3 regions of the Shuttleworthella sp. MSX8B genome follow, and region 2 is predicted to be linked to each of the others. Evidence: predicted binding sites of a transcription regulator. Region 2 holds the regulator's gene; each other region holds the start of a gene.
What was found. The regulator Rex, encoded in region 2, represses fermentation and respiration genes when NADH is low (regulators of the CRP and FNR family bind a similar motif). The targets are predictions, from matches to a motif close to ATTGTTAANTANTTAACAAT.
Positions count from the first base shown of each region.

Region 1: the regulator Rex is predicted to act here: its motif matches at 2,395-2,414, upstream of gap (type I glyceraldehyde-3-phosphate dehydrogenase).
Region 3: the regulator Rex is predicted to act here: its motif matches at 5,329-5,348, upstream of HMPREF1508_RS05760 (acetyl-CoA C-acetyltransferase).

Region 1 covers NZ_JAQT01000030.1:47,608-58,088, forward strand. The annotation lists gene HMPREF1508_RS07270 (radical SAM protein) at 1-1,058, shown strand, start outside; gene HMPREF1508_RS07275 (histidinol-phosphatase HisJ family protein) at 1,310-2,221, opposite strand; gene gap (type I glyceraldehyde-3-phosphate dehydrogenase) at 2,517-3,536, shown strand; gene HMPREF1508_RS07285 (phosphoglycerate kinase) at 3,645-4,862, shown strand; gene tpiA (triose-phosphate isomerase) at 4,881-5,633, shown strand; gene gpmI (2,3-bisphosphoglycerate-independent phosphoglycerate mutase) at 5,834-7,375, shown strand; gene HMPREF1508_RS07300 (hypothetical protein) at 7,731-8,321, shown strand; gene HMPREF1508_RS07305 (phosphoribosylaminoimidazolesuccinocarboxamide synthase) at 8,471-9,346, shown strand; gene purF (amidophosphoribosyltransferase) at 9,412-10,481, shown strand, end outside.
Region 2 covers NZ_JAQT01000009.1:100,756-111,236, forward strand. The annotation lists gene alr (alanine racemase) at 1-138, opposite strand, end outside; gene HMPREF1508_RS01715 (bifunctional ADP-dependent NAD(P)H-hydrate dehydratase/NAD(P)H-hydrate epimerase) at 153-1,667, opposite strand; gene HMPREF1508_RS01720 (redox-sensing transcriptional repressor Rex) at 1,694-2,335, opposite strand; gene HMPREF1508_RS01725 (ABC-F family ATP-binding cassette domain-containing protein) at 2,347-4,278, opposite strand; gene HMPREF1508_RS01730 (NADP-dependent isocitrate dehydrogenase) at 4,290-5,498, opposite strand; gene HMPREF1508_RS01735 (elongation factor G) at 5,585-7,663, opposite strand; gene HMPREF1508_RS01740 (prephenate dehydrogenase) at 7,893-8,990, shown strand; gene aroA (3-phosphoshikimate 1-carboxyvinyltransferase) at 9,006-10,274, shown strand; gene HMPREF1508_RS01750 (nucleobase:cation symporter-2 family protein) at 10,330-10,481, shown strand, end outside.
Region 3 covers NZ_JAQT01000022.1:11,406-21,886, reverse strand. The annotation lists gene HMPREF1508_RS05780 (electron transfer flavoprotein subunit alpha/FixB family protein) at 1-970, opposite strand, end outside; gene HMPREF1508_RS05775 (electron transfer flavoprotein subunit beta/FixA family protein) at 992-1,774, opposite strand; gene HMPREF1508_RS05770 (acyl-CoA dehydrogenase) at 1,813-2,967, opposite strand; gene HMPREF1508_RS05765 (3-hydroxyacyl-CoA dehydrogenase NAD-binding domain-containing protein) at 2,992-3,831, opposite strand; gene HMPREF1508_RS05760 (acetyl-CoA C-acetyltransferase) at 4,045-5,244, opposite strand; gene HMPREF1508_RS05755 (cell wall hydrolase) at 5,549-6,931, opposite strand; gene ilvN (acetolactate synthase small subunit) at 6,968-7,483, opposite strand; gene ilvB (biosynthetic-type acetolactate synthase large subunit) at 7,493-9,217, opposite strand; gene HMPREF1508_RS05740 (dihydrofolate reductase) at 9,447-9,938, opposite strand; gene thyA (thymidylate synthase) at 10,107-10,481, opposite strand, start outside.

The DNA.
Region 1 (10,481 bases), on a different contig from region 2:
ACAAGCATAACCTGTCCTTCGAGGATATGGATAAGATTGTCAGTCAGGGGAAGGAGCTGGGCACCTACCTCTATATGATGACGGGCGGTGAGCCCATGGTTCGCAAGAACGATATTTTAAAGCTGGCAGAAAAGCACAATGACTGCTTTTTCGGCATTTATTCCAACTCCACCCTGATCGACGAGGAGGTCTGCAAGAAGGTGCAGGAGCTGGGCAATATCACCTTTATGCTCTCCATTGAGGGGACGCCCGATACCAATGATTCCCGGAGAGGCCTGGGACACTATGACGCCGTCATGAAGGCCATGAACCTGCTCAAGGAGTACGGGATCGTCTACGGGACGTCCATTTGCTACACCAGGCAGAATATTGAGGCGGTTACCGATGACAAATTCATCGACTTTATTGCCGACAAGGGGGCCAGGTTCGGCTTCTACTTCCACTATATGCCGGTGGGACAGAATGCCGTCACCTCCCTGCTGCCAACGGTTGAACAGAGAAAGGCCATGATCACAAAGATCCGGTCCATTCGCGGACCTGAGTCTGATGCCCAGTTCTTCCCCATGGACTTCCAGAACGACGGGGAATATGTGGGCGGATGCATTGCGGGCGGCCGCAATTACTTCCACATCAATGCCAATGGTGACGCGGAGCCCTGTGTTTTCATCCATTTCTCCGACAGCAATATCCATGACAACAGCATCCTGGAAATGCTTCAGGGCAAGCTCTTTACCGCATATCATGAGGGACAGCCATTCAACCGCAACCATCTGCGTCCCTGCCCCATGCTGGAGAATCCGCAGCAATTAAGAGCCATGGTCGCTACGACCGGCGCTCATCAGACCAATGCGGAGGCTCCGGAGTCCGCCGAGGAGCTCTGCGCCAAGTGCGATCCCTATGCCAGGGAGTGGAAGGCTGCCGCGGACCAGGTATGGGCCAGCCAAAAGCATAAGAAGCCCTCCTATGAGAACTACACGAAGGAGAAGCGCGAGCACCCTGAGCTGGCAGGGTTTGAGCACGCGGACGGGTCCACGAAGGTGACGTTGGATACACAGTAAGCAAGGCTTGTATCCGGTATTAACAAAAGAAAGAAGAGAGCCCTCGACGCTCAGAGAAATTGATCGTCGAGGGCTCTCTTTTTGAGAACTTTGAGGGTGGACAAAGATCCTTGGAAAAAGATCCGGGTGAAAATGCCGTAAGACACTGCGATTGAAGGTGAAGCTCTGCGATTGAAGACAAGGCTTTGCGCCTGAAGACAAGGACCTACGTTTGGCGGGCAAGACCCTGCGCCTGGAGGCTTTGATGGGATTTACTTTCCTTCAGACCGAGCTTTTTTGAGGGGGATTTTCCGGGGCCTTCTCCCGTCAAAAATAAGATAGGAGTCAAAGCCCGTCTCTTTTAACAGAGACAGGGCCGAGGAAAAGTGCTCTTTCTGATTCAGGGGATATCCGGCGGGGATCTCGGTAAAGCCGAGAGCGATATGCTCCGGGGTGTGGGCATCAGCCCCCAGGGTGATCTTCCTGCCGCCGAGTTCATAGTAGCGCTTTAGAACCATACGCTCGGGATTGGGATCCAGCCGGCCCTTGCGGTAGGAACCCGTATTGAGCTCCAGGGCAATTCCTCTTGAGATCAGTTCAAGTAATATGGCGTCGATTTCTGCCATGAAATCTGCATTTCCGTAAGGGGAGCCGTCAGGCTTATATGTCAGCTCTTCGGGGAGCGGGGAAAGATAGCGAAGGATGTAATCCAAGTGTCCCAGGGAGTCGAAGAGGGGAAAGGCACGGATGTTCTCAAGGATCATCCGGTAATAGCGCCTTAAGCCCTCTTGAACACCGAACTTCTCAAAATAAAGGGGATAGTAGGGATCATATCCATCGACCACGTGGGTGGAACCAATTACATAGTCGAACGGGTACCGGGCCAGCAGACGGGCATGACGCTCTGCCAGGTGGGGCTGCAGGCCCAGTTCAATTCCGTAGTAGATATGGAAGCCATCGTCATTGTATTTGGTCTGCATGGCTCGAACGGACTCTGTGTAGGATTTCAGATCCAGGTCGAAGAGGCCGGGATTCTCGCGGTAATCTAAGTCCAGGTGATCGGTAAATGTAATGCCGGCCAGTTCCTTTTTTCTGGCGGTACGGACCATTTCTTCCATGGGGGCCTCAGAATCACCGGAGAAGTTTGTGTGCATATGGCAGTCGTAGAGAATCTTTGCATTCATCTTTTAAATCCTCCCTGCAGCAATGAAATGTATCTTTCGCGGGCATTCCATTGCCCTGAATCAGAATGGTAACTGCCCTTATCATATCGTATGGGAAGAGAGATTGATAACCATACGGAAAAATCTGTTTTGACCGGGATCATATTTATCCTGTGAGTGAGACCAGCTGAAATCTTGTTAAGAAATTAACAAAGTCGGCCGACAGGCTTGCAATGCTCCCTTGCTTTCGCTACAATAAAAATCGGTTACAAACCATGTTTGTACGACATAAGTTTCTACATTAGGAGGAGACAAAATGGCAGTAAGAGTAGCAATTAATGGATTCGGCCGTATCGGTCGTCTTGCGTTCAGACAGATGTTCCAGGCTGAGGGTTTTGATATCGTCGCAATCAACGATCTGACCTCTCCCGAGATGCTCGCATATCTTCTGAAGTACGATTCTTCACAGGGTCGTTACGCCAAGGCAGATACCGTTAGCAGCTCTGACCATTCCATCACGGTGGACGGTCATGAGATCGAGATTTACAAGGAAGCTGACGCTCACAATCTTCCCTGGGGAAAGCTCGATGTCGATGTTGTTCTTGAGTGCACCGGATTCTACACCTCTAAGGATAAAGCGCAGGCTCATATCGATGCGGGCGCCAAGAAGGTTGTTATCTCCGCTCCGGCAGGCAACGACTTAAAGACCATTGTTTATAATACCAATCACGAGACCCTGACTGCGGATGACCATATCATCTCCGCGGCATCCTGCACCACCAACTGCCTGGCTCCCATGGCAAAGGCCCTGAATGACCTGGCTGCCATCCAGTCCGGTATCATGGTTACCATTCACGCTTACACCGGCGATCAGATGATCCTCGACGGTCCTCAGCGCAAGGGCAACTTCCGTCGTTCCCGTGCTGCCGCTGTCAATATTGTCCCCAACTCCACCGGCGCCGCCAAGGCAATCGGCCTGGTTGTTCCCGAGCTCAACGGCAAGCTGATCGGATCCGCTCAGCGTGTGCCCGTCCCCACCGGTTCAACCACCATTCTTACTGCTGTTGTCAAGGGCAAGGTTACCGTCGATCAGATCAACGCCGCAATGAAGGCCGCTTCTGACGAGTCCTTCGGTTACAATGAGGATCAGATCGTCTCCAGCGATATTGTGGGCATGACCTATGGATCTCTCTTTGACGCGACACAGACTTCTGTTGTAGAGATGGAAGATGGCAACTCTGAGGTACAGGTTGTCTCCTGGTATGATAACGAGAATTCCTTCACCTCTAACATGTGCAGAACGATCAAGTACTTCGCTAAGTTCCTGAACAAGTAACGCATTAACTTAGGCCTTACGGGGGTCCGGCTTTGGGCCGGATCCCCTTTTCTTTAGAGCCGATAGATGCTTGTGCGCTGTAATCATCATATTTTGGAGGAAAGAAGCATGGGTTTAAATAAGAAGACCGTTGACGATATTTCGGTCAAGGGGAAGAGAGTTCTGGTTCGCTGTGATTTCAACGTTCCCATGAAGGGGATGGAGATCACGGATATCAACCGCCTAGTTGCGGCTCTCCCCACCATTAAGAAGCTGGTTGCCGATGGAGGAAAGGTAATCCTCTGCTCTCATCTGGGCAAGGTGAAGACGGAAGAGGACAAGAAGACCAAGAGCCTTGCGCCTGTCGCCAAAAAGCTGTCTGAGCTGCTCGGTCAGCCTGTCACATTCGCCCCGGATCCCGAGGTCGTCGGAGAAAATGCCCGCAAGGCGGTTGCGTCGATGGCGGACGGAGATGTAGTCCTTCTGGAGAACACCAGATTCCGCCCGGAGGAGACCAAGAACGGGGATGCTTTCTCTGAGGACCTGGCGTCTCTGGCGGATGTTTTTGTCAATGACGCTTTTGGGACCGCTCACAGGGCTCACTGCTCCAATGTCGGCGTCACAAAGTATATCAAGGGCGATTGCGTTGTCGGCTATCTGATGGAGAAGGAGATCAATTTCCTTGGCAATGCCGTAGAGAATCCGGTGCGCCCCTTTGTCGCCATCTTAGGCGGAGCCAAGGTTGCGGACAAGCTCAATGTCATCAGCAATCTCCTTGACAAGTGCGACACGCTTATTATCGGCGGCGGAATGGCCTATACCTTCCTCAAGGCTCAGGGCAAGGAGATCGGGATCTCCATGCTGGATGAGTCCAAGATCGACTACTGTAAGGAGATGATGGAGAAGGCGAAGAAGATGGGCAAGAAGCTGCTTCTTCCCCTGGATGCCAACACCATTAAGGCGTTCCCGGATCCCATCGACGCTCCCATCGAGACGATACTTGTGGATACGGATCACATGCCCGCGGATCGCGAGGGGGCAGATATCGGGCCCAAGACCCAGGAACTCTATGCCAGGACTGTCAGTGAGGCCAAGACGGTAGTCTGGAATGGCCCCATGGGTATTTTCGAGAACCCGACTCTGGCAGCCGGTACCTTAGCCGTTGCCAAGGCCATGGCGGAATCTGACGCGACCACAATCATTGGCGGCGGAGACTCCGCGGCAGCGGTCAATCAGATGGGACTGGGAGACAAGATGAGTCATATCTCGACCGGCGGCGGCGCGTCCCTTGAGTTCCTTGAGGGCAAGGAGCTCCCCGGCGTTGCGGCAGCGGATGACAAGGAATAATAGAAAAGGGTGATTCAAATGAGCAGACGTAAGATTATCGCAGGCAACTGGAAGATGAACCAGACCCCCAGCCAGGCGCTGGAGCTGGTTGAGACCTTAAAGCCCCTCGTCGCCGGTGCGGACGCGGATGTGGTCTATTGTGTTCCGGCGGTGGATATCGTCCCGGTCGTCGAGGCGGTCAAGGGGACCAATGTCAAGGTCGGCGCTGAGAACATGTACATCGAGGAGAAGGGGGCCTACACCGGAGAGATTGCTCCCGCCATGCTTGTGGACGCCGGTGTGAGCTATGTCATCATCGGCCACTCCGAGAGAAGAGACTACTTCAAGGAGGACGACGCCTTCCTCAACAAGAAGGTTCTGAAGGCATTTGAGCATGGCCTGACTCCCATTCTCTGCTGCGGCGAGAGCCTGGAGCAAAGAGAGTCCGGAGTGACGCTTGACTGGATCCGGCTGCAGATCAAATCTGACCTGCAGGGGGTGAGCGCTGATCAGGCTGCCTCCATGGTCATTGCCTATGAGCCCATCTGGGCCATCGGTACCGGAAGGACAGCGACCAGCGACCAGGCGGAAGAGGTCTGCGCAGCGATCCGTCAGACCATCGCTGAGATCTATGACCAGGACACCGCAGACAAGATCCGGATTCAGTATGGCGGCTCCATGAAGGCTGCCAACTGCAAGGAGCTTCTGGCCAAGCCCAACATCGACGGCGGCTTGATCGGCGGCGCTTCTCTGACCGAGGAGTTTGCCAGCATCGTCAACTACAATAAGTAATCTGTCCAGGGAATCAAACTGCCGGTAGATTTCACAGGAAGCAAAGGGTCGTACAGATAAGATGGGGCATGGGCTTGTGAGCCGTCCTTCATCTGATCTCTGTGCGGCTCTTTCTGATGGCAAAAACGCAGCCCGGTGAAAAATTATGCTATAATGTGCCGGGTTATTTCTTTGGACTCTGCAGCAGAAAGAGGTTTGAAATGGCAAAGAAACCAATTGTTTTATTAATCATGGATGGCTTCGGTATTACAGATAAGACCGAGGGGAATGCGGTAAAGATGGCGAATACGCCTGTTCTGGATGATTTGATGGCCAATTGCCCCTATCAGCTGGGCTATGCTTCCGGGCTGGCCGTGGGTCTTCCGGACGGTCAGATGGGCAATTCGGAGGTCGGCCACATGAATATGGGGGCCGGCCGGATCGTCTACCAGGAGCTGACCAGGATTTCCAAGGCGATCGAGGACGGCGACTTTTTCAGGAATGAAGAGCTGCTCAAGGCTTTTGACAGTGCAAAGGCAAATGACGGATCGGTTCATCTCTTTGGGCTCGTCTCTACGGGAGGAGTGCACTCCTATCTTGGACATCTGACCGGGCTTCTTGAGATGGCAAAAAAAGAGGGCGTTTTCAAGGTTTACGTCCATGCCTTTCTGGATGGAAGAGATACGCCTCCCACCTCTGCTCTTGGCTTTATCAAGGATTTGGAGGCGGATATGGCAAAGATCGGCGTCGGCCGCATTGCCTCTTTGTCCGGCCGTTATTACGCCATGGATCGGGACAATCGCTGGGATCGCGTCGAGAAGGCCTATAAGGTGCTGACCGCGGCTGACGGCAATGTCGCCAAGTCCGCGTCCGAAGCCCTGGAGGCTTCCTATGCCGCGGATGTCAATGATGAGTTTGTCATTCCGACCGCAATCATTCCGGAGGGGCAGGAGGCGGCTACGGTTAAAAATGGTGACTCTGTCATTTATTTCAACTTCCGCCCCGATCGCGCCCGCGAGATGACCAGGGCTTTCTGTGCGGATACTTTTGACGGCTTTGACCGTGGCGAGAGAATCAAGACGACCTTTGTTGTCTTCACGGACTATGACGAGACCATCCCCAACAAGCTGGTTGCTTTTAAGAAAGAGTCGATTGCCAATACCTTCGGTCAGTATCTGGCGGATCACAAGATGACCCAGGCCAGGATCGCCGAGACGGAGAAGTACGCCCACGTCACCTTCTTCTTCAACGGGGGTGTCGAGGAGCCGAATGAGGGGGAGGACCGTATCCTGGTCAAGAGTCCCAAGGTTGCCACCTATGACCTGCAGCCGGAGATGTCCGCTCCCGAGGTCTGTGACAAACTCTGCAATGCCATCAGGTCTGGCAAGTATGACGTCATTGTCATCAATTTCGCCAATCCGGATATGGTTGGTCATACCGGTGTGATTCCGGCTGCGGTCAAGGCGGTTGAGACAGTGGACACCTGTGTCGGCAGGGCGGTTGAGGCCCTGAAATCTGTTGACGGCACCATGTTTATCTGCGCCGATCACGGCAACTGTGAGAAGATGATCGATTATGACACCAAGCAGCCCCATACAGCGCATACGACCAATCCGGTTCCCTTTATTCTGGTCAATGCGGACCCGGCTTATGGTCTCAAAGAGGGCGGGAAGCTTTGCGATATTATCCCAACCCTGATTGAGCTGATGGGGATGGAAAAGCCGGCTGAGATGACAGGTCAGTCTCTTCTGGTGCGCAAGTAAATTGCAGATTGATGAAAAAAATACAGAAAGAGTCTGAGGGTCAAGGCAGGGCAATTCTATCGGATGTATGCTCTGTATAGATTTTACTGTTACGGATGAAGAGCGAGACAGCTGGATGCAACCGTCTCGCTCTTTTCGCTATACATGATAGTGTGCTCGCAAAGTGTGTTTGTCTGTTTATTGAGTACGAATCGTTCTGTGTGTTGATTATTTCATTTTATATCTGACCTGTATCTTGAAAAATAGCCAATTTGTGATTGCGATTTTTGTAAAGATCAACAATTTACAGGCCAAAGTGATGAGAATATCATTTTTTTAGACGGGGAACTTTTTGTGTCGTTATGGAGTGTGAAAGATGGGCGGTAAAATGATGAAAAAAAGCAGGATATGTACTTTGATCATCGTTTGTTTCCTACTCTTGCTCACAGCACTCAATTGCCTCAGAAATATAGATGTTGATCATAGTGTAAGAGAAAACTGGAAAGTATCCGTGTTTCCGGTTTTTGACTCTGTCATCATTAAAAAAATTCATGACAGAGGTCCCAGGGGAGGAGGGATAGAGTTTTATACGGTAAAGTCACTTTTTTCACCCAAAAGGAATTTGGATCAGATTGAGTTTGTTTCTTTCAATCATCGCTTTGGTGATCGCTTTATCAAAACAACATATTCGTCCATTTACCAGCTTGACGGCTGCCAGCTGGATCGGCTGAGGAAATCTGTCGGAGAGAAAAATTATAACTTGATCTGTCATTGCCATGATATTCTAAAAATTGAGAGGATCAAAGACCATGAGGAAGATGTGTCAGATCTGCTGGAGGGAGATGGCTTATCGGAAGAACAGATCCAGTCAATTAAAGACTTCGAAGAGACCCAAAACAGAATGGAGTTTATGCTGGTGTTTCAGTTAAATGACCGGGAGAGAGTCGTCTTTGAGTCACTTGATTGATCCAAGATTAAAGCTTTGGCCTTTGCCTTATCACACCTATTACGATTTCTAATATAGGGACATTGACTGATAAATACTCGCGCAAGACTGCTATAATATCCGCGTAATCGGTTGACATAAAGAGCGCGGATCTGCGCGAGGAGGAAGCAATGAGCGAGTTAAAGCCTATGATGGAGGGCAAGGTTCGTGAGGTATACGACAACGGCGACAGCATAATTATGTACGCTACCGACCGCATCTCAGCCTTCGACGTGATCTTAAAGAATAAGATCACAGGCAAAGGGGCCGTCTTAACCCAGATGTCCAAGTTCTGGTTTGATTACAGCTCTGACATTGTAAAAAATCATATGCTCTCCACCGATACGGCGGATATGCCTGCTTTTTTCCATAAACCCGAATTCGCCGGCCGTGTCATGAAGTGCAAGAAGCTGACCATGCTCCCCATTGAGTGCATCGTCCGCGGCTATATCACCGGTTCCGGCTGGGCCTCCTACAAGGAGAATGGCATGGTCTGCGGGATCAGGCTTCCCGAGGGCTTAAAGGAGTCCGATAAGCTCCCTGAGCCTATTTATACCCCTTCCACTAAGGCTCAGTACGGTCTTCACGACGAGAATATTCCCTATGAGAAGTCTGTCGAGATCCTGGAGAAACTCTACCCGGGCAAGGGGGAAGCTTATGCCGCAAAGATCAGGGACTACACTCTGGCTCTCTACAAAAAGTGTGCGGATTACGCTCTGACCAGGGGGATCATCATTGCCGATACCAAGTTTGAGTTCGGCCTTGACGAGAATGGCGAGCTTGTCCTTGCCGACGAGATGTTAACCCCTGACTCCTCCCGCTTCTGGCCCTTAGAGGGGTATCAGCCGGGGCAGAGTCAGCCCTCCTTTGACAAGCAGTATGTCAGAGACTGGCTCAAGGCCAATCCCAAGAGCGATTACTTGCTTCCCGATGATGTTATCTCCAAGACCATTGACAAGTATCTTGAGGCCTATGAACTCTTGACGGGGGCTCCTCTTAACGTATAATTCTATTGTGATGCACAGATGGGGTTTCGGCTGGGATCCCATCTTTTCTTTTTGAGGATAAATGCTTGAAGAAATGTAAATTAGACCTGACCTTAGAAGCCAAGCCCATCCACGACGAGTGCGGCGTCTTCGGCATGTATGACTTTGACCACGGAGATGTAGCCAGCTCTATTTATTACGGCCTGTTTGCCCTGCAGCACAGGGGACAGGAGTCCTGCGGCATCGCCGTCTCTGATACCAGAGGACCCAAGGGGAATATGCTCTCCTATAAGGGAATGGGCCTGGTCAATGAGGTGTTTGACAATGACAAGCTGAGTGACCTGCACGGAGATATCGGCGTGGGGCATGCCAGATATTCCACTGCAGGGGAATCTATATATGCCAATTCCCAGCCTCTGGTTTTAAATTATGTCAAGGGCACATTGGCCCTGGCACACAATGGCAATTTGGTCAACGCCAATGAGCTTCGCGCCAGATTATCTGAGACCGGCGCTATTTTTCAGACGACCATCGACACAGAGACCATTGCCTATCTGATCGCCAGATACCGGATCCATTCCGCCTCTGTCGAAGAGGCCGTCTCCAGGACCATCGACGACATCAAGGGGGCCTATTCGATTGTGATCGCCAGTCCCAGAAAGCTGATCGCCGCCAGAGATCCCTTTGGATTCAAGCCCCTTTGCATCGGAAGAAGAGACAATACCTATGTGGTCTCCTCCGAGTCCTGCGCTCTTGACACCATTGGCGCGGAATTTATCCGTGATGTCCTGCCGGGGGAGATTGTCACCATCAGTCCCGACGCCGGCATCCAATCCGATACCAGCCACTGCCTGCCGGAAGACAAGATGGGCAGGTGCATCTTCGAGTACATCTATTTCTCCCGCCCTGACTCCATGATTGACGGGAAGTCGGTCTATGAGGCCAGAATCCGCGCGGGACGCTACCTTGCCCAGGATTCTCCGGTAGAAGCAGACCTGGTCGTCGGCGTCCCGGAATCCGGCAATGCCGCCGCCATGGGTTACGCTATGGAATCCGGCATTCCCTATGGAACCGCCTTTTATAAGAATTCCTATGTGGGCCGGACCTTCATCAAGCCCAAGCAGAATGCCAGGGAATCGTCCGTCCGCGTCAAGTT
Region 2 (10,481 bases):
CCGCGCCCCATGCCCGTAGGCGTCTGCCTTTACGACAGCCATCATCCGGCAGTCCGGCCGCATGCGATCGAACATGGCGTCCACGTTGGCCCGCACGGCATCCAAATCAATATCCATCCAAACTCGCTTGTGATCCATAGAAAACCTCTTTATCAAACTGGGGCCATTGCCCCGCCATCCCTTGTGATCTGGGGCAAAGCCTCCAATATATCTCCGGCGATCATGGCCCCTTTTCCCTTTTTGGCTGCAGCCAGATCCCCGGCCATACCGTGGATGAAGACGGCGTATGCGGCAACCTCCTCAGGATTTTTCTTCTGAGCCAGATAGCCGGCGCACAAGCCGGCCAAAACGTCACCGCTTCCGGCCGTCGCCATGCCGCTGTTTCCGCTGCTGTTGAGATAGGTCCTTCCGCAGGGAAGGGCAGTGACTGTTGTCGCGTCCTTGAGAATCAGATCTACCTGGTAATCTCGGGCAAATGTCTCCGCCGCTTCCAGCGCGTGCTCTTTGAGCCATGAAATACCTTTCCCTGTCAGCCGGGCCATCTCCCCCATATGTGGGGTCAGAATCCACTTGCCATGGGGCTTTAAGAGGCAGTTGGGCTCCTCAGAGAGCAGATTTAAGGCATCGGCATCGATCACCGCGGGAAGCGCCGGGTCGGACAGGACGAAGTCGAGCATTTCCCGCGCCAGATCGGACCTTCCTATCCCAGGCCCGATCAAAATACTGTCGGCCCAATCCATAGCCTCTTTGATCTCGTCCCTGCTCCACGAATTCCCATAGGTCGTGATCAGGGCCTCCGGAAAGGCAGTTCCAATCACTGTCCGGTTCTTCTCATGCGTATATACGCGAACCATCCCGGCTCCTGAGAGCAGGGCCGCCTGAGAGGACAGGACCGCGGCGCCGCAGATCTCCTCTGATCCGGCGACGACCAAAACCTTGCCGAAGCTTCCCTTGTTCCCGGTCGCGTCCCTGTCAGTAAGAAATCCATCCAGATCTTCTCTCTCCAGAGCCAGACAAACGGGAAGGGTGGCGCCTGTCTCGATCGCGTCGATGCCGATCTCGGGCAGATGCACCCGTCCGCAAACGCTTCTTCCCTGCCCCAGCAGAATCCCGGGCTTTAAAAACTGAAAGCTGAAGGTCTCGCTCGCCCGGATGCAGGCTCCCATAACAGCGCCTGTGTCCGCGTTCAGACCGGATGGAATGTCCATGGCGATTACCGGCCTGCCCGATGCGTTGACCTCCCCGATCAGCTCGGCAAGAGGATGTTGAATATCCCTGGAGAGACCGATTCCAAAAATTCCGTCGACAATCAGGTCAAAGCTCTTAAAATCAGTCTCTTCGACAGCCAGAGAAGACAGACCGTAGCTGAGCAGGGACTGGTACTGGATCTTCGCCGACTCACTCAGCCTGGACTCCGGCCCCAGGAGGCAGTAGCTGACATCAAAGCCCCTGACAAAGAGAATGCGGCAGAGAGCCATGGCGTCTCCCCCATTGTTTCCTGTCCCCGCCAGACATAAAATACGCGTCCGCTTTGCGTATTTGTCCTCAATATAGTCCGAAACTGACAGGGCAGCCCGCTCCATCAGAACAAGCCCGGGGATTTTATGCAATTGACTGGTTCTGACATCGGCCTCTCTGGCCTGACTGACCGTATATATTCTCTTCATGCCGCGTATTTTCACCCCTTACCTGCTCATTTCGAATCTCGACTGCGGCTCATCAAATTGTAGGAGAGCTCCATGAGAGAATCGGACAGGTGGACATTTTCCACAACCGTCTTCTCTCCCACCTCCAGATCCACATGGGCAAAATTCCAGATTGCGGGAACGCCCAGTCCTGTCAGCCGCCTGGCGACAGATTGCGCGGCACTTTTGGGAATGGTTAAGGCCGCAATGTCAACCCTGTGTTCCAGGGCAAAGCGGTCTAAATCATCCAGCATCAGAATTGGAATGCCGCGCACCTCTTTTCCCGCCAGGTCGGGATTGATATCGAAGAGACCGGTCAGGGTAAAGCCCATGCGCTCGAATTGAGCATAGTTGGCGATGGCCTGCCCGAGGTGGCCTGCCCCGATCACAATCAGATTGCGGGACTGGTCCAGTCCAAGAATCTCTCCGATTTTGTCGCGCAGATTCTTGACATTATATCCGTAACCCAGATGACCAAAGTTATCAAAATTATTGAGATCCTGCCGGATCTGCGATGCCGTTGAGTGCATCCGCTTGGAGAGCTCATAGGAGGATATACCCTCCACCTCCTGATCCAGCAGTTCCCCCAGATAGCGATAATATCTTGGAAGCCGGCGGATCACCGCCGGGGAAATCGTCTTCTTCTCCATTCTTCTTCCTCTCAATCCTCATCTAAGGAGGCCCAGGCCTCATAGAGGCTGTCGATCTGATTCTGAAGTCTCTCCTGCTCAGCAGAGAGCTCATTGAGTCTGGCGGAGTTGCACGCGATGTCCGGATCCTCAAAGAGCCGCATGATCTCTATCACCCGCTCCTCCTTGCCGGAGATCTCCTCCTCCAATTTGGCCCTGGAATTTTCCAGCTTTCGCCGGGCGGCGGCCAGCTTCTTCTGCTCGGCCCAATCTGACCTGCCACCCTCCTTAGTGCTGTCCCCGGAATCGTCAGCGGAAGAATCTGCCTGCCCGCGGCCGCTGTGATTCTCTCCCTGCAGCTCCTGCTTCTTGGCCAGAAAGTAATCATAATTGCCTAGATACTCTGTAAAATGCCCCTCTTCCAGCTCCAGGATTCGGCTCGCCGTACGGTTGACAAAGTAGCGGTCATGGGAGACATAGAGAAGGGTTCCCTGATAGGCGTTTAAAGCCCGCTCTAAGATATCCTTAGACTCCATATCCAGGTGATTGGTCGGCTCGTCTAAAATCAGAAAATTGGCCCCGGACAGCATCAGTTTCGCCAGTGACAGGCGGCCCCGCTCCCCGCCGGAGAGAGAGGAAATCTTCTTGTAGACCTGGTCTCCTGTAAAGAGGAAGGCGGCGAGCACATTTCGAATTCTGGTGTTGGTCAGACCGGGATAGGCGTCCGACATCTCTTCAAAGAGAGTCTTGGTATCATCCAGCTCCTGCTGCGCCTGATCATAATAACCGATGAAGACCCTGGCTCCGAGCCGGATCCGTCCGGTTCTGGCCGTGAGCTTTTGGTTGATGATCTTAAGCAGGGTCGTCTTACCGCTGCCGTTGTCTCCCAGTATCGCCAGCCGCTCCCCTCGCCGAAGCAAGAGGTTCAGCCCGCAAAAGAGCTCCTGATCCCCAAAGCCCATAGACAGGTTCTCGATTTCAAGGACGTCTTTGCCGGATTCTTCCTCGGGCGCAAGCTCCAGTCGCATCGCATGCCTTTCCTCCAGGGGCTCTTGCACCGTCTCCATCTTATCCAGGGCCTTCTGCCGACTCTCCGCCCGTCGGATCGATTTCTCCCGATTAAACTGTTTGAGCTTATCGATCACAGCCTCCTGATGCTCAATCGCCTTCTGCTGTCTCTCATACTCCCGCCGTCGGGTTTCCATGATCAGTTCCCTCTGGGCGACAAAAGAGCTGTAATCCCCCCTGTAACAGTGACAGGAGTGATTCGACAGATCAAGCACATGGTCCGCAATCCGGTTTAAAAAATAGCGGTCATGGGCCACGATCAAAAGCCCTCCCCGATAATTGACGAGGAAGGTCTCCAGCCACTGAATGGAAGTCAAATCCAGGTGATTAATGGGCTCGTCAAGAATCAGAAGATCAGGTTTTAAGAGGAGCAGCCTGGCTAAAAATACCCTTGTCAGCTGCCCGCCGGATAACTGATCCGGTCTCTTGTCAAAGTCCTCCTCACCGAAGCCAAGTCCCTTTAAAATACCGGCCGCCTCGGAGCGAAAGGTCAGCCCTCCCCTTCGCTCAAAGGACTCGGAGGCCGTCTGGTAGTCCTCTAGGAGTCGGTTTAACTCCTCTCCCTTCAGCCGGGACATCCCGGCTTCCATCGCTCTTAATTTGTCTTCTTCTTCAATCAGCTCGCGGCAGGAGTCCAAAACGATATCCAGTACGCTCCCCTCCAGGGAGTCCTTCTGATACTGGGCCAGATAGCCAAGACTTGCCTCTCTGGCAAAGGTGACATTTCCACCGTCCGCGGACATCTGGCCGACGATAATTTTGAGCAGAGTCGACTTGCCGCAGCCGTTCGGGCCCACGATCGCGTATTTTTCGCCGGCTTCCATCTGAAAGGAGACTCTGTCCAGGATAACTTCCTCTCCGAAGGACTTGGAGAGATTCTGACAGGAAAGGATCATGAAGACACTCCTCAGTTCTGCTTCTCGTAATTCGCTCGAATGGCCCGGATAAATGACCTTGAGTCGAGCACCTGAGGATCCGTAAGATCCGTGATCCTCGCCAGGTCTCCGGTCATCTGTCCTGATTCAATCGTGGCCAAAGATGCCGCCTCCATCCGGTCGGCATACGCGACCAGATCCGGAATATGATCCAGTTCTCCCCTCTTTCTCAGAGCGCCGGTCCAGGCGAAGATGGTCGCGATGGGATTGGTCGAGGTGGCCTCTCCCTTCAGATATCTGTAGTAATGACGCTGGACGGTTCCGTGAGCAGCCTCGTACTCATAGATGCCCCCGGGGGACACCAATACGGAGGTCATCATGGCAAGAGAGCCAAAGGCGGAAGAGACCATATCGCTCATGACATCGCCGTCGTAGTTTTTGCAGGCCCAGATAAAACCTCCCTCCGACTTCATGACACGGGCAACCGCGTCGTCAATCAGGGTGTAGAAGTACTCAATCCCCGCCTGTTCGAAGGCCTCCTTGTAGTCTCTGTCATAAATTGACTGAAAAATATCCTTAAAGCTGTGGTCGTATTGCTTGGAGATGGTGTCCTTGGTCGCGAACCACAGATCCTGTCTCCTGTCGAGAGCGAATGTGAAGCAGGCTCTGGCAAAGGACTCGATTGAGGCGATGAGATTATGCTGTCCCTGCACCAGACCCGGTCCGTCAAAGTCGTGCACCAAAGCCCGCTTTTCATGACCGTCTGAGGAGGTATAGACCAGTTCCACCCTGCCGGGTCCAGGGATCTTCATCTCAGAGGCCTTGTAGACATCTCCATAGGCATGACGGGCAATGGTAATGGGCTTATTCCAGCTTCTGACATTGGGGCTGATTCCCTTGACCAGGATGGGAGCGCGAAAGACGGTTCCATCCAGAATCGCCCGAATCGTTCCGTTTGGGCTCTTGTACATCCGCTTGAGCTTATACTCCTGGACACGGGCAGCATTGGGGGTAATGGTCGCGCACTTGACCGCAACTCCGTACTTCAGACTGGCTTTCGCGGAATCAACGGTGACCTGATCGTCGGTCTGATCCCGGTTGACAAGGCCAAGATCGTAGTAATCCGACTTGAGCTCAATATAGGGAAGGATCAACTCCTCCTTGATCATCTTCCAGAGGACTCTGGTCATCTCATCGCCGTCCATTTCCACCAGAGGCGTCGTCATCTGAATTCTTGCCATAGCTGTCTCCTTCAAAAAAATCAGGCAGCGAATGGCTGCCTGATCATCAAACGCTTGTAGAAATTTTAACACAGGGAAGTCTTTTTTCAAGCATTTTGAGCCGACCGGATGCTGATCTGCGCCTCCTGCACGTCGGCCGGGCAGGGATCATAGCGCAGGAACTCGTAGGAATAGCTCGCGTCCCCTGAGGTCAGAGAGCGCAGGTTGGTTCCATACTCATAGAGGGCGGAATAGGGTACTTCCGCGCGGACAACCTGATAGCCTCCCTCGACAGGATCCAGGGACATAACCCTTCCCCTTCGCTTGTTCAAATCCCCCATCACATCTCCGATGCGCTCATCCGCCACGGTGACCTCAAGAGAGGCAATCGGCTCTAAGAGGATGGGCTTCGCCTGCAGGATGCCCTCCTTCATAGCCATGGACGCTGCCGTCTTAAAGGCCGCCTCGGAGGAATCAACCGGATGGTAGGAGCCGTCATAGAGGGTCGCCTTGACTCCGTAAATCGGGTAGCCGGCAAGCGGTCCCTCTAAAACCCGTTCAGCCAGCCCCTTCTCTACAGCTGGAAAATAGTTCTTGGGAACAGATCCTCCCACAACCTTCTCCTCAAAGACGAATGGAACAGACAGATCGCCGGATGGCTCAAAGGTCATCTTGACATGTCCGTACTGGCCGTGTCCGCCCGTCTGCTTCTTATGCTTATACTCCACGTCGGACTTGCCTAAAATGGTCTCCCGGTAAGCGACCAGGGGCTTATCCAGAAGCATGGTCAGCTTGTACTTATCCGCTAAAATCTCTGCAATCAGCTCCAGGTGAGCTCTGGAAATCCCATAAATCAGCGACTGATGATTCGCCGGATCGCCCTGCGTGCGCAGGGTCAGATCCTCTCTGGCTATCTTCTGCAGGGCCTGCTGCAGCTTGTCATCATCTCCTGACTTTTCTGCCTGATAGGCCAAATAACAGTAGGGCTTGCTGATGACCGGACGCAGATAGGTGACAGGATGCGCCCTTGTCGAGAGACTGTCGCCTGTGGACAGGTCGGCGACCCTGCTTAAAGCCCCAATATCTCCGGCGTGCAGCTCAGAAACCTCCTGGGCCTTGGATCCGGTCAAAAGATAGATCTTGCCGATCTTATCCTCTCTGTCCCTGCCCGCGTTGTAGAGCAGATCATCTGTCTTGAGGACGCCGGAGTTCACCTTGATCATAGAGTACTGTCCCACAAAAGGATCTACCAGGGTCTTAAACACATAGGCGCTCTTGGGCTTGGAGAAGTCGTAGTCGGCCTCAAAGGCTTCATTCGTCTTCGGGTCAATGCCCACACAGGATCTGCGGTCCGGTGAGGGGAGGTATTTCACGATGTCCGCCATCAGAGTGTACATCCCCCGGTGATTCAGATTCGATCCCATCATGACCGGAACGACAGAGCCGTCAATCACACTGACCCGCATGGCCTGACGGATTTCATCCTCCGAGAAGGTATCCCCGTTGAAATAGCGGTCCATGTAGGTCTCAGAGGTCTCCGCAACCGCTTCCAGAAGAACCTCGCGGAACTGGTCCAGATTCTCGTAGGAATAGTCCGGCACATCCATCTTGTCAATGCCGCCGGTCGCGTTCCAGCGCTTTGCCTTCTGCTGGATAATGTTGACATATCCGACGAATTGACCGTTCTCCCGGATGGGGAGGTGGAAGGGGGCGATCTTCTTGCCGTAGAGGGCCTGCAGGTCTTCAATCACCTGACGGTAAGAGGCCTCATCGATGTCCATATCAGTCACGAAAATAATTCTTGGCAGGTGATATTTCTCACAGAGATTCCAGGCCTTCCTGGTGCCGACTTCAATTCCGTTTTTCCCGGAGACTACGATAACCGCGGCGTCAGCGACAGAGACCGCCTCCTCTACCTCTCCCACAAAGTCGGGGTAGCCGGGAGTATCTAAAAGATTGATCTTGGTCTCCCCCCAGATCAGGGGCAACAGGGACAAGTGCACGGAAAACTTATGCTTCTTTTCGACCCCGTCATAGTCGCTGATGGTATTGCCCGCCTCGACGCTCCCCGCCTTGTCCTTGAGACCGGATAAGTAGGCCATGGACTCCGCCAGAGAGGTTTTGCCGGAACCTCCGTGGCCCAGCAGAACGACGTTGCGAATTTTATCACTGGTAAAAACCCTCATACAGCACCCTCCTTATTTGAAATTTTATAGTTAAATTTTACTCATTTCTCTTCGCCTGCGCAATGTAATTTGTCTATATTGAATGAACAAAAGACAGACAAGCAAATCAGCAGAAAATTATCTGATATTTTACCGACAGAAAAACTCTGACTGGGGAAAGTCTTATGAAAGTCCTATATAGAAGAGAATGTGGTTTTCTGCTAGGATAAGTAAAGTTAAGGAGAGAATCATGAGCTATCAAATGATCGGTTTTCTGGGCCTGGGTCTGATCGGAGGATCCATTGCCAAGACCATTCGCAAAAAACACCCAACAATCGAGATCATCGCCAATGATCCGAATGCCGCGTCTCTTGCCATGGCCCATAAAGAGGGGATTATCCGCAACGGACAAGCCCTTCCCCTCTCTGCTTTCGGCCAGTGTGACCTGATTTTTCTCTGCGCTCCGGTCGGTGTGAACATCTCCTACTTAAGGCAGCTTAAGGACCTGATTCAAGCCGACAGTATCATCACGGACGTCTCCTCTGTCAAGGGCCAGATCCGAAAGGCTGTCACCGAGGAGGGCTTAAGCTCCAACTTCATCGGCGGCCACCCTATGGCGGGGGCGGAGTTGATCGGCTATGAACACGCCAAAGACAATCTGCTTGAGAACGCGTACTATCTGATCACGCACACAGACGATATCCGATCCGATCGGGTCAGAGAATTTTCTTCCTTTATCAAGTCCCTCGGCGCCAAAATCATGCTCATGGATCCCAGGGAGCACGATCACGCGACTGCGGCCATTTCCCACCTGCCCCATATCATCTCCGCGTCTCTTGTCAACTTTGTCCAGGCGTCCGACGATGATAAGAATACGCTCAAGGCCATTGCCTCCGGCGGCTTTCGGGATATCACCCGCATCTCCTCCTCCTCCCCTCTCATGTGGGAGCATATCTGCCTGGCCAATCGGGATGAGATTCTTGTCCTTTTCGAGGCTTATCGCAGGCAGCTGGACCAGTTCCGGGAGAGAATTGCCGCGGGGGACGGGGAGCAGATCCGCAGGCTCTTCGCGGATGCCAAGGAATACCGGGACTCCCTCCCCATCCGTGGCAAGGGCGCTCTCCCGGATATCTATGAATTCTACTGCGATCTAATCGATGAGATCGGCGGTATTGCCTCCGTCGCATCCATCCTGAGCGCAGGCAGAATCAGTATCCGCAACATTGGTATTGTACACAACCGCGAGTTCTCGGACGGCGTATTAAAGCTCGAGTTCTACGACGAGGACGCCATGGAGCAGGCCATGCGGCTGCTCGCCGCCCATCACTACACCATTCACAGGCGCTGAGAGAAAGGACAGGATATGCCACAGTCACTTCACGGCAGGATCAGAATTCCGGGAGACAAGTCCATCTCTCACCGGGGGATCATGCTCGGTTCTATCGCCCGGGGGATGACGGAGCTCTTTGGCTTCTTAGATGGAGCGGACTGCCGGTCCTCCATCGCGTGCTTTCGTCAACTGGGGGTTGATATCATCCAGGATGGGGATCACATCCGTATCTTAGGCGGGGGCCTTCACGGCCTGCAGCAGCCCAAAGAAATTCTGAATGTGGGCAATTCCGGCACCACAGCCCGCCTCATGTCCGGCATTCTGGCCGGGCAGAGCTTTCCCTCCTCTCTGACTGGCGACACCTCGATTCAGAGACGGCCTATGACCCGTATTATTGATCCTCTGCATGCCATGGGAGCCAGGATAAGATCGCGCAGGGACGACGGCTGCGCCCCCCTGGATATCGAGCCCTCCGCACTGAGAGGTATTGACTATCTCTCTCCCCTGGCCTCTGCCCAGGTCAAGTCCTCTGTCCTTTTGGCCGGACTCTACGCCCAGGGAAAGACCTCTGTGACAGAGCCCGCCAAGTCCAGAGACCACTCTGAGCGCATGCTCCGCGCCTTCGGCGCCGATCTGGTCGAAGACGGACTGACGGTGAGCATATCCCCGAATCCAGACCTGACCGGCCAAAAGATCCATGTGCCCGGAGATATCTCTTCCGCCGCCTACTGGATTGCGGCAGCTTCGATCATCCCGGGTTCGGAAATCATCATTGAAAACGTCAACATCAATCCGACCCGGGACGGGATTTTGCATATTGCCAGGGCAATGGGGGCTGACATTGAAGAAATCAATCCTCACACCGTCTCGCAGGAGCCGGTGGCGGATCTTTTCGTCCGCTCTGCTGAGCTGCATGGCACCAGAGTTGACGGCCCCATCATCCCAAGACTGATCGATGAGATCCCCGTCATCGCACTCATGGCGGCCTGTGCCGAGGGTGAGACCACCATTGCCGACGCCCACGAGCTTCGCGTCAAGGAGTCCGACCGCATTGAGTCCATGGTAAAAAACCTTTCCGCCATGGGAGTATCTGTGACAGGTACGGATGACGGCATGGTGATTTGCGGCGGCGCGTCACTCAGGGGGGCTGATATTGTCACCTGCCACGATCATCGGATCGCCATGACCTTCGCTGTCGCCTCTCTGCTCGCCGACGGCCCGGTTCATCTGGATGATCCGGACTGTGTCAGCGTCTCCTACCCCGGTTTTTATCGGAGTCTGCAGCTTCTTCTCGGTCAGTGAGCCGGTTGTCAAATGAATCTGTCAGCAGCAGTTAGTTACAGAAAAAGGAGTTCTTATGAATCAGAATCGAGATGAAGGTCCTATGAATCAAAACCAGGATGAGCTTCTCTACGGCATCGAGGACAATCCTCCCCTCGGCCTCTCTTTCCTTCTTGCCTTCCAGCACATTCTGGCCGCCTTCGCTGGGATCATTGCCGTCCCCCTGGT
Region 3 (10,481 bases), on a different contig from region 2:
CATCAAAGATGGGAGCGTCCGGATCCTTATTGATGGCGATGATCACATCCGACTCCTCCATACCGGCTACGTGCTGGATGGCTCCGGAGATACCGATGGCGAAGTAGAGATTGGGGCGAACGGTCTTGCCGGTCTGGCCTACCTGCAGGTCATGGGGCTGCCAACCGGAATCAACAACGGCGCGGGAGCAGGAAACCTCTCCGCCCAGGGCCTTTGCCAGATCCTCAAGAATCTTGAAGTTCTCGGGAGAGCCGACGCCGCGGCCACCGGACACAAGGATCTTGGCCTGCTGGATATCGACCGTCTGCGCGGCGCTCTTTACGATGTCAAGAATCTCAACGAAGCGGTCGTTCTCCTCAATATGCGCGTCGAAAGGAATGACCTCCGCCCTGCGCCCGGCCTCAGGAGCGATCTTCTGCATAACGCCGGGACGAACGGTTGCCATCTGCGGACGGTTGTCCGGACAGGCGATGGTAGCAATCGTATTGCCGCCGAAGGCGGGACGGGTCATGAGGAGCTGATTGTGCTTCTGCTCACCATTTGCGGGAGGATTGATGGGAAAATCACCAATCTCAAGAGAAGTACAGTCCGCGGTCAGTCCGGTCGCAACACGAGCGGAAACGGTAGGACCAAGGTCACGGCCAATCGCAGTCGCTCCAACCAGGAAGATCTCCGGCTTAAATTCTTTAATCACTGCCGCGAGGGCCTGCGCGTAGGGCTCTGTGCGATAGGTCTCAAGCTTGGGATCATCGACAAGAATTACCTTGTCAGCCCCGTACTCGCCCAGTTTATCCGTCAGATCTCCCACATGAGATCCAAGCAAAACTGCGGTGACTTCCTCGTTCAAATCTGCCGCCAGCTTCCTGGCCTCGCCCAGAAGCTCCAGAGAAATATTTGAAATCTTGTTGTCGACCTGCTGAGCGTAGATATATACGCCCTTGTAGGCCTCAATGTTAGCTGTCTTACCCATTTATTTCACCACTTTCTTTGCTTAGATAATGTGCTTTGTTACCAGCTTATCCATGACATAGTCAACGGAAGCGCTGGGATCCAGCTCAACCTTCTCGCCGGCGCCCTTGCGAACCTTGTCGGAAGCGCGGGCGATCTTGGTGGGAGAACCCGCGAGACCGATATTGGAATCATCCAGATCCTTCAGGTCAGCTCTGCCCCAAGTGGTAATCTCAGCGTCAACAGCGTCCCAGATCCCCGCGGGGGTCATATAGCGGGGCTCATTGAGCTCTGAGAGAGCGGTGATGAGAACGGGCATCTTAGCCTTAACCATGTGGTAGCGATCCTCATACTGGCGCTTGACAACAATGGAATCTCCCTCGACCTTCACCTCCTCAGCATAGCTGATCACGGGAAGACCAAGATGCTCGGCAATCTGAGGGCCAACCTGGGCGGTATCTCCATCGATGGCCTGACGACCGGCGAAGATGATATCATAATCCAGATTGCGAAGGGCAGCCGCCAGGGTGGAAGAAGTCGCCCAGGTATCAGCACCGCCCAGGCAGCGATCCGTCACTAAGACAGCCTTGTCAGCGCCCATGGCCAGGGCCTCGCGAAGAGCGTCCGCCGCCTTGGGAAGGCCCATGGTCAGCACGGTAACCTCAGCGCCAAACTGATCCTTCAGGCGAAGGGCAGCCTCCAGGCCAGCCTTGTCATCCGGATTCATAATGGTCATCATGGCCGCTCTGTTCAAGGTTCCATCGGGATTGAATACGACGCCGCCCTTGGTATCCGGAACCTGCTTAATACATACAACGATTTTCATGTATCTACACTCCTATCTCAATTCTGCAAATGTTCCGCTTATCCGAGCATGCCGGCAGAAATAACCATCCTCTGCACCTCAGACGTACCCTCATAGATCTCGGTGATCTTGGCGTCGCGCATCATGCGCTCGACCTCGTACTCTCTGGTGTAACCGTAACCGCCGTGCAGCTGAACAGCCTTGGTGGTGACATCCATGGCAGCCTCAGCGGCGAAGAGCTTGGCCTCGGCAGCCTCTTCGGAGAATCTTGACTTCTCAGCCTTGGCACAGGCAGCGCGGTATACCAGATACTTGGCGGCATCCATGCGCGTCTTCATATCAGCCAGCTGGAACTGGGTGTTCTGGAAAGCGCCGATGGGACGGCCGAACTGCTTTCTCTCCATAACGAAGGCAACGGTGCGGTCAATCGCTCCCTCACCTAAGCCCAGTGCCTGGGCAGCGATACCAATACGGCCGCCGTCTAATGTGTGCATTGCCTCCTGAAAGCCCTTGCCGCGTCTGCCCAGCAGGTTCTCCTTGGGAATCTTGCAGTCCTGGAAGATCAGCTCGTAGGTGGCGGAGCCGCGGATTCCCATCTTCTTCTCCTTGGTGCCGAAGGTGAAGCCGGGCGTTCCCTTCTCTACAATGAATGCGGAGAAGAGCTTCTTGGAGCGGCCGCGCTTATCCTCAACCATGTCGGTAACAGCGATGATGATGTAAATGTCAGCTTCCTTACCATTGGTGATGAAGCACTTGGAGCCATTTAAGACCCAGCCGTCCTCAACTTCAACCGCCTTGGTCTGGGCTCCCTGGGCATCCGTACCTGCGCCGGGCTCGGTCAAAGCGAAAGCGCCCAGCTTCTCCCCCTTAGCCAGGGGAACCAGAAACTTCTGCTTCTGCTCCTCGGTCCCGTAGTTTAAGATGGGGTCGCAGCAGAGGGAGGAATGAGCAGACAGGGCAACAGCGGTGGTGCCGCAGACCTTGGCCAATTCCTCAATTGCCATGACATAGGTCAGGGGATCGCAGCCCTGTCCACCGTACTCTCTGGGAACAGCGATTCCAAGAAAGCCGGCCTTGGCCATCTTCTCAATGGTCTCACGGGGGAAACGCTCCTCTTCGTCCACATCCTTGGCCAGAGGCTTTACCTCGTTCTCGGCGAAGTTCTTAAAGAGCTCGCGGGCCATCTCATGTTTCTTATCTAAAGTGAAATCCATGGATAATCTCCTTCATCCTTTATCTTACTTGCTGTAATCGTAGAAACCGATTCCGGTCTTTCTTCCCAGCTTGCCGGCGCGTACCATCTTGCGGAGCAGAACATGTGCCCGGTACTTGGAGTCATGGGTTTCATTGTAGAGAACATCCATGATTGCCAGGCAGACATCCAGACCAATCAGATCGCCCAGAGCCAAAGGACCCATGGGATGGTTGGCGCCCAGCTGCATGGCGGTATCAATATCCTCAACAGAAGCGACTCCGTCCGCATAAATGCCGACCGCCTCGTTGATCATGGGGATTAAGATACGGTTGACAACGAAGCCCGGAGCCTCATTGACCTGAACCGGAGTCTTGCCGATCCTCTTGGCTACGTCAACAGTGAAGTTGCGAAGCTCATCCGGCGTATTGCCGCCCTGGATTACCTCAATCAGCTTCATAACAGGAGCCGGATTGAAGAAATGCATCCCGATAACAGGACGGTCCAATCCCTGTCCGATCTCGGTAATGGACAGAGAAGAAGTGTTGGTGGCAAACTTGCAGGAAGCGGGGACAATCTCCTGCAGCTCCTTAAAGGTCTGGCGCTTGATCTCCATGTTCTCAATGGCAGCCTCAATGATCAGATCCGCGTCCGTGCAGATATCCTTGGTGCCGGTCGTGATCTTAGCCAGGATCGCGTCTGCCGCCGCCTGGTCCATCTTGCCCTTGGCGACTCTCTTAGACAGGCCCTTCTCAATCTTCGCCTTGCCATTGGCGGCGAATTCATTATTGATATCCGTCAGATACACTTCGAATCCATCAGTCTGTGCAAATGCCTGCGCAATACCACTTCCCATGGTACCGGCACCAATAACGCCTATTTTCATTTGTCATCCTCCTGAGATAAATCTCAATCTGAAACATCAGTGACTGCGAAATGCCAAGACGAATCGCACTCTATGCCATAGCTGAATTCAAATACATCCGCGGCATATCATCTGTGTCTTTCATTTTCACAGCCACAAGTTATCTTTTTTACTGGTCAAGAAACAAGGAGCCGAAAGGACTCATCGCCTCTGCCCTCCCGGCAGAAATTCAGCTCAGGCCTCGTACTTCTTGACGATGGCAGCGCAGCCCATGCCTCCGCCGATGCAAAGGGTTGCCAGTCCGGTCTTGGCATTGGCGTCATGATTCATCTCGTGGAGCAGGGTGACCAGAATTCTGGCGCCGGAAGCCCCTACGGGATGGCCAAGGGCAATCGCACCGCCGTTGGGGTTCACCTTGGACATGTCAAATCCAAGATCCCTTGCGACTGCAACCGACTGGGCGGCAAAGGCCTCATTGGCCTCGATCATATCCATCTGGTCAACCGTCATGCCGGTTCTCTTCATGACATTCTTAACCGCTGCGACAGGTCCGACACCCATGATGGTCGGATCAACGCCGCCCATAGCGCCGCCGATATACTCTGCCAGAATGTTCTTGACGCCGAGCTCCTTAGCCTTGTCCTCACTCATAACCACGATTGCCGCAGCACCGTCGTTGATGCCGGAGGCATTTCCTGCCGTCACAAGACCGCCCTCCTTGCCGGAGCAGCAGCGAAGCTTGGACAGACTCTCTGCGGTTGTGCCGGGACGGGGTCCTTCATCGGTATCGATCACATAATCGCCCTTCTTGCGGTCATGAAGGGTCACAGGAACAATCTCATCCTTGAATGCGCCGTTGGCCATAGCCTTCTCAGCCTTCTGCTGGGACTCGGCCGCAAAGGCGTCCAGCTCCTCGCGGGTCAGGCCCCACTGCTCAGCGACATTCTCAGCGGTAATCATCATGTGATAATGGTTGAAGGCGTCGGTCAAAGCGTCATTGACCATCGTGTCCACCAGAGTTCCATTGTTCATGCGATAGCCGAAGCGGGCATTGGGCAGGGCATAGGGGGCCATAGACATATTCTCCATACCTCCGGCAACAACAATATCAGCCTCACCTGCCTTGATCATGTTGGCAGCCTCGACAACGCACTTAAGACCGGAACCGCATACAACATTCATCGTCAGAGCGGGAACCTCCACGGGGATACCTGCCTTGATGGAAGCCTGACGGGCCACATTCTGTCCCAGGCCGGCCTGAATAACGCATCCCATCTTCACTTCGTCAACCATTTTGGGATCAACGCCAGCTCTCTTTAAAGCCTCTTTGATGACGATGGCTCCCAGATCCACTGCCGAGGTCTTGGCAAAAGCCCCCCCCATCTTGCCGATCGCTGTACGACAAGCACCTGCTAATACAACTTTCTTTGCCATAGTTTTCTCCTTACCTGCATGGGTTTCCAGTCTGCGAGAGCATTCTCCGGGAAGCATTTGGACTTCGTGAGATCCAATGTCCGCCTTGTTATTTTTTTAACAAGAAGGGTTAAAAAAAATAGAAAGTCCTCGCTTACTGTTTGAGGATAACACAAGAAAAATACCCAAACAAGGGGCAATTCCTCTGGCATAAATTATGACAGGTCAGCTGTCTCCCAAAAATAATTGGAAGACGACTGGCCTGTCAAAACACTTCTTCTTAAAAACACATTTGTATCAGAAACTTCACAAAAGTACATCCGCTTCAGGAGTTCTGGACAATACGGCCAAAGAAGACCGTCTTTCCCATGATGACAGATCCGACCGGTTTTGAATTTGACACCGCCCAGAAGAAGCAGAGATTGGTGTTTCTCTTCCCGTTCAAGACATCCAGGGCCGCCTGCCGACAGGTCTGGTACGTTCTTGATGTTCTCAAGAGCAAATCTCTCCGATCGTAAAAATACTGGAACATAACCTGGTCGTTCCACCTCCCCTTCATCCGGATCCAGGTCGGTTCAAACTGTCCGGAAGCGAAAATAACACTGTGGATAGAATTGGGGAAGTAGCTGCTGCGAACGCGGTTGAGAACCACTGAGCCGACGCCCAGCTGAACCTGATAGCCCTCTCCCCCGGCTTCACAGAAAATAATATTGGTCAGCTCATCTAAGTCCTGCTGCGAATAGCCCATCGCTTTTACCCAGTATTCCGTTCCCGCCTGTCCCTGGGCATGCGTTGTCTTCCAATCGGTTTTGCCGGAAGAACCTCCCTGATCTGAAGTTTTGCCGCTGCCCGACCCGGAATCCGTATCCTTTTTTCCTCCGGTCTGGCCCTTCTCCTGCTTTTGACCTTCCTTAGCAGCATCGGCCTCTGCCTGACGCGCAATCCGCTCGGCCTCAGCCAGTTTTCTCGCCTCGTTTCTCTTCTGCTCTGCCAAAAGGGCCTCCTGCATATCGGAAACCGCCTTGTTGGCGTCCTCCAATTCCTTCTGTGCCCCGGACAGATCTGCGTACTTTGCCTTGAGGTCATCGGACGCATTGGTAAGCAGTCCGTTTAATTCGTCACGCTGGCTGGATAATCTCGTCTGATTCTCCTGCAGAGCGTCCTGCTGCCCTGAGAGATCCGCCGACTTGGCGTCGATCTCCCTCTGAAGGTTCTCCAGTTCCCCAATCATCCTCTGCTCATACTTAGTCAGCTGGGCCGTGTAATTGAATTTGGCCAGAAAATCCGCGAAATTCTCGGAACTAAAGAGGATACTGATCAGCTCGTTGGTATCTCCAAGCTCATACATATAGCGGATCCGCAGCTTCATAGCTGCAAGCCGCTCAGATTTCTGCGCCTGCGCCTGTCCCAGTTCCTCCTGCAGATTGCTGATCTTCTGATTGTTATCATCGATCGTCTGCTGCGTCGAATGCATCTTTTCTGCCAGCGAGGACAGCTGTCCCTCCAGCCCCTGCTTGGTTTCGACCGCCTGATTTGCCTGGGACCTGGCGTCATTTACCTTGTCCTGGGCCTTTTTCTTCTCCTGCTTCAGGTCTTCCAGAGAATTCTCGGCATGAACCTGTATCCTGACAAGGGGAGCTGAGCTAACCGCAAGTCCGACTGCCAGAAGCATTGCCAGCGTTCTTGTTTTCCAATTGCTGTAAATCATAATCCCTCTCCTGTCATCTGATCCGATCATCAGACATTATACCCTATGCGAATGGGAAATGCTCTCACAGGCCACCGCTCCGCCCCTGACCACATGCAGTCTGCCGCGAAACTTGCTCTTTAAAAGGGCGATCAGCTCATTGTTGCTCTTCTCGGTCAACAGGCATTCCAAAATCAGCGAATCCTCGCCGATATCGTTGATGTCCACCTTGAAGACGCGGGCAATCTGAAAAGCCGACTGCATATCCTGAGGGCTGAGTTTGATCAGGGTCACATACATGATTTCCTTCATGTGAAGGGGCACATGGGTCAGATCCATGACCTTAATGACCTCAACCATGCTGTTAAACTGCTTCTTGATCTGCTCAAAAGTCACATCGTCAGCCAACACGGAGATGGTCATGCGGGACACATCCTCGTGCTCTGTCGTTCCGACCGTCAGACTCTGCATGTTATAGGACTTGCCCGCCAGAAGTCCCGACACCTTGGCCAGGACCCCGACCTGGTTCTCGACCAGGAGGGCAATCCAGCGCATCTTCATATCTCTTGTCATCTTGTCTCCTCACTTCAGGATCATGTCGGTCATGGGACGCCCCCCCTTGACCATGGGCAGGGCGTTGTACTCTCTGGCGATCACAAATTCAATGACCATAGGCTTCCCATCCTCCTGCGTCTGCCTTGCCTTTTTTAAGGCGGGAAGGATCTCTTCCTCTTTGGTCACCCGGATCGCCTCCACGCCATAGGCCTTTGCCCACCTGACAAAATCCGGCTCATAAGGGCCCCCGTCAGGATCGGCAAGGGTCTCGTCCGCGTGTACCCTGTGATTTAAGTTGACAATTGCGTATCTCTTGCCGTAAATGTACTCCTGCTGCTGGCGGACCATACCGAGATAGCCGTTGTTAAAAATACACACGATCACAGGGGCGTCCTCTAAAACCGCCGTCGCCATCTCCTGCATATTCATCTGAAAGCCCCCGTCCCCGGTCAGACAGATGACATTCTGATCAGGGCAGGCAATCCTGGCGCCGATCGCCGCCGGAAAGCCGAAGCCCATGGTCCCCAAACCCCCGGAGGTAAACATGCGCTTCTTCTCATTTAACGCAATGTAGGAATAGGCCCACATCTGATGCTGGCCCACGTCCGCGACAAAAATCCCCTCCGTAAATTCCCTGTTGATAGACTCCATGATGGTCTGGGGAGACATTTTCCCCTCCCGTCCGACAATCTGTAAGGGATGTTCCTGATCCCAGGACCTGATCTGCTCTAACCAGGAATCCGTGGCCAGGGGCTTGGCCCACTCCAAAAGGTGGTCTAAGGCCAGACTCGCGTCTGAAACCACAGGGACATCGACGACAACATTTCTGGAGATGGACGCCGTGTCAATATCGATATGCACAATTTTGGCACTGGGAACGAATTCCTTCAGATTGCCTGTGATCCGGTCGTTAAACCGGGTCCCGATGGAAAAGAGGACATCGCAATTGTAGAGGGCTGTGTTGGAGGCAAAGCTGCCATGCATACCGGCGTCGCCCACATAGAGCTCGTGGCCCTCGGGAAGAGTTCCCTTGCCCATGACCGTTGAGACGACCGGCACCCGCATCTTCTCCGCAAATGCCCGCAGCTTGTCACCGGCTCCGGCAATGTGAACGCCTCCGCCCGCGAGAATCACCGGCTGTTTGGCCCTCTCAAGGAGCTTGAAGGCCTTCTTGAGCTGTCCGATGTGAACCGTGTCATTGATCTTATATCCGCGGATATCCACCGCGTCCGGATACTCATCCGGGCCATAGGCCTGCTGGATATCCTTTGGAATGTCAATCAGGACAGGACCCGGCTTGCCGGAAGCCGCGATCTGAAAGGCCATTTTCAGGATCCTACCCAACTGCCTTCTGTCATGGACAGTAACGCCCCATTTGACGACAGACCGGGTCATACCGACAATATCGACTTCCTGAAAGGCGTCGTTGCCGATCAGGCTCTGAGCTACCTGGCCGGTAATGACCACAAGGGGAATGGAGTCATAGTGGGCATCGGCAATCCCTGTGATCGCGTTAGTCGCTCCGGGCCCGGAAGTCACCAGACAGACACCGACTCTCCCCTTTGCCCTGGCATAGCCCTCCGCCTCATGAACAAGCGCCTGCTCATGGCGGGGCAGAACCAGTCGAATATTGCCGGACTTATACAGCTCATCCAGAATATCTGTGATCATTCCGCCCGGATAGGCGAAAATGGTATCCACGCCCTCGTGTTCCATGGCTTTGACAAATAGTTTTCTTCCCGTGATATCCATGGTGCAGGATCTCCTTGTATCTCTTATCTTGTCAGGCTCCGCTGCGCTTTCTTTATCATCCGGCCTGTGACAGGCCCTTACGCCGACGTATCATCCCGCTGGCCTTATCCCGCGTGAAACAATCAAAATTATGACCACAGGGGATTATCGGTATGTGGTGATTCCATCGGCCTCGTCCCGCGTGAATCTGTCGTAACTATACCGGCGGATGGATCTGTATTCCTTTCCCTCAGGCTCTGCGGCGATAGCTGGTGAAATAGTACTCCGTGTCATAGTATGTCTGCTCCTCAGAAGCATCCGCGCACTCCCATTCCTCCATCTGATCGAGATTGGGAAAATGCGCGTCCGCGTCGTAGGAATAGTCTATTTTTGTGACATAGGCCAGGTCGCAGAAGGGTTCCAGCTGGCGATAGACGCTCTCTCCTCCGATGACGTAGACTTCCCGGCCGTCATAATCCTTCAGAACAGACTGCAATTCCTCAATGGAGTGGACAACGATGACCCCCTCCCTGTTAAAACGCGCGTCTCTGGTCAAAACGATATTGACCCTGTCCTTCAGGGGCATACCGTGGGGAAAGGAATCCAGGGTCTTTCTTCCCATGACAACAACCTGATGCAGCGTCGTCCTTCGAAAGAACTTCATATCCTCCGGGATTGAGATCAATAGCTTTCCCTTCTTACCGATCCCCCAGTTTCGATCGACGGCGACAATCATTTTCATACGCACACCTCTATTCTCAACGCCCGGACACCTGTTCTGTCAAAATGCTCTCTATCCATGGCCTCTCAGGCCAGATTCGCGTCGCGAGAATCCCTTTCTCCAACAGGGATTTATCCATCGGCGCCGATCCATCCTTTAACATAGAGGAATCCTTTAACACTGCTTTCGTCAGACAGCGATCGGAATGTTCTTTATCTGCGGCCCATACTGATAATCATCCAGACGGATGTCTTCTTCTGTAAACTGATAGAAATCATGAATTTCCGGGTTGAGCCAGAACTTTGGCGCCGGAAACTGCTCTCTGGAAATCAATTCCTGAACCAGGGGGATATGCCGGTCATAGATATGCGCGTCGGCAATGACATGTACCAGTTCTCCCACCTCCATATGACAGACCTGGGCCAACATATGGAGCAGGACCGCGTACTGGCAGACATTCCAGTTATTGGCCGCAAGGACGTCCTGTGACCGTTGGTTCAAGATGGCATTTAAAACCATCCTCCCGCTCTTGGGATTTTTCGTCACATTAAAGGTCATAGAGTA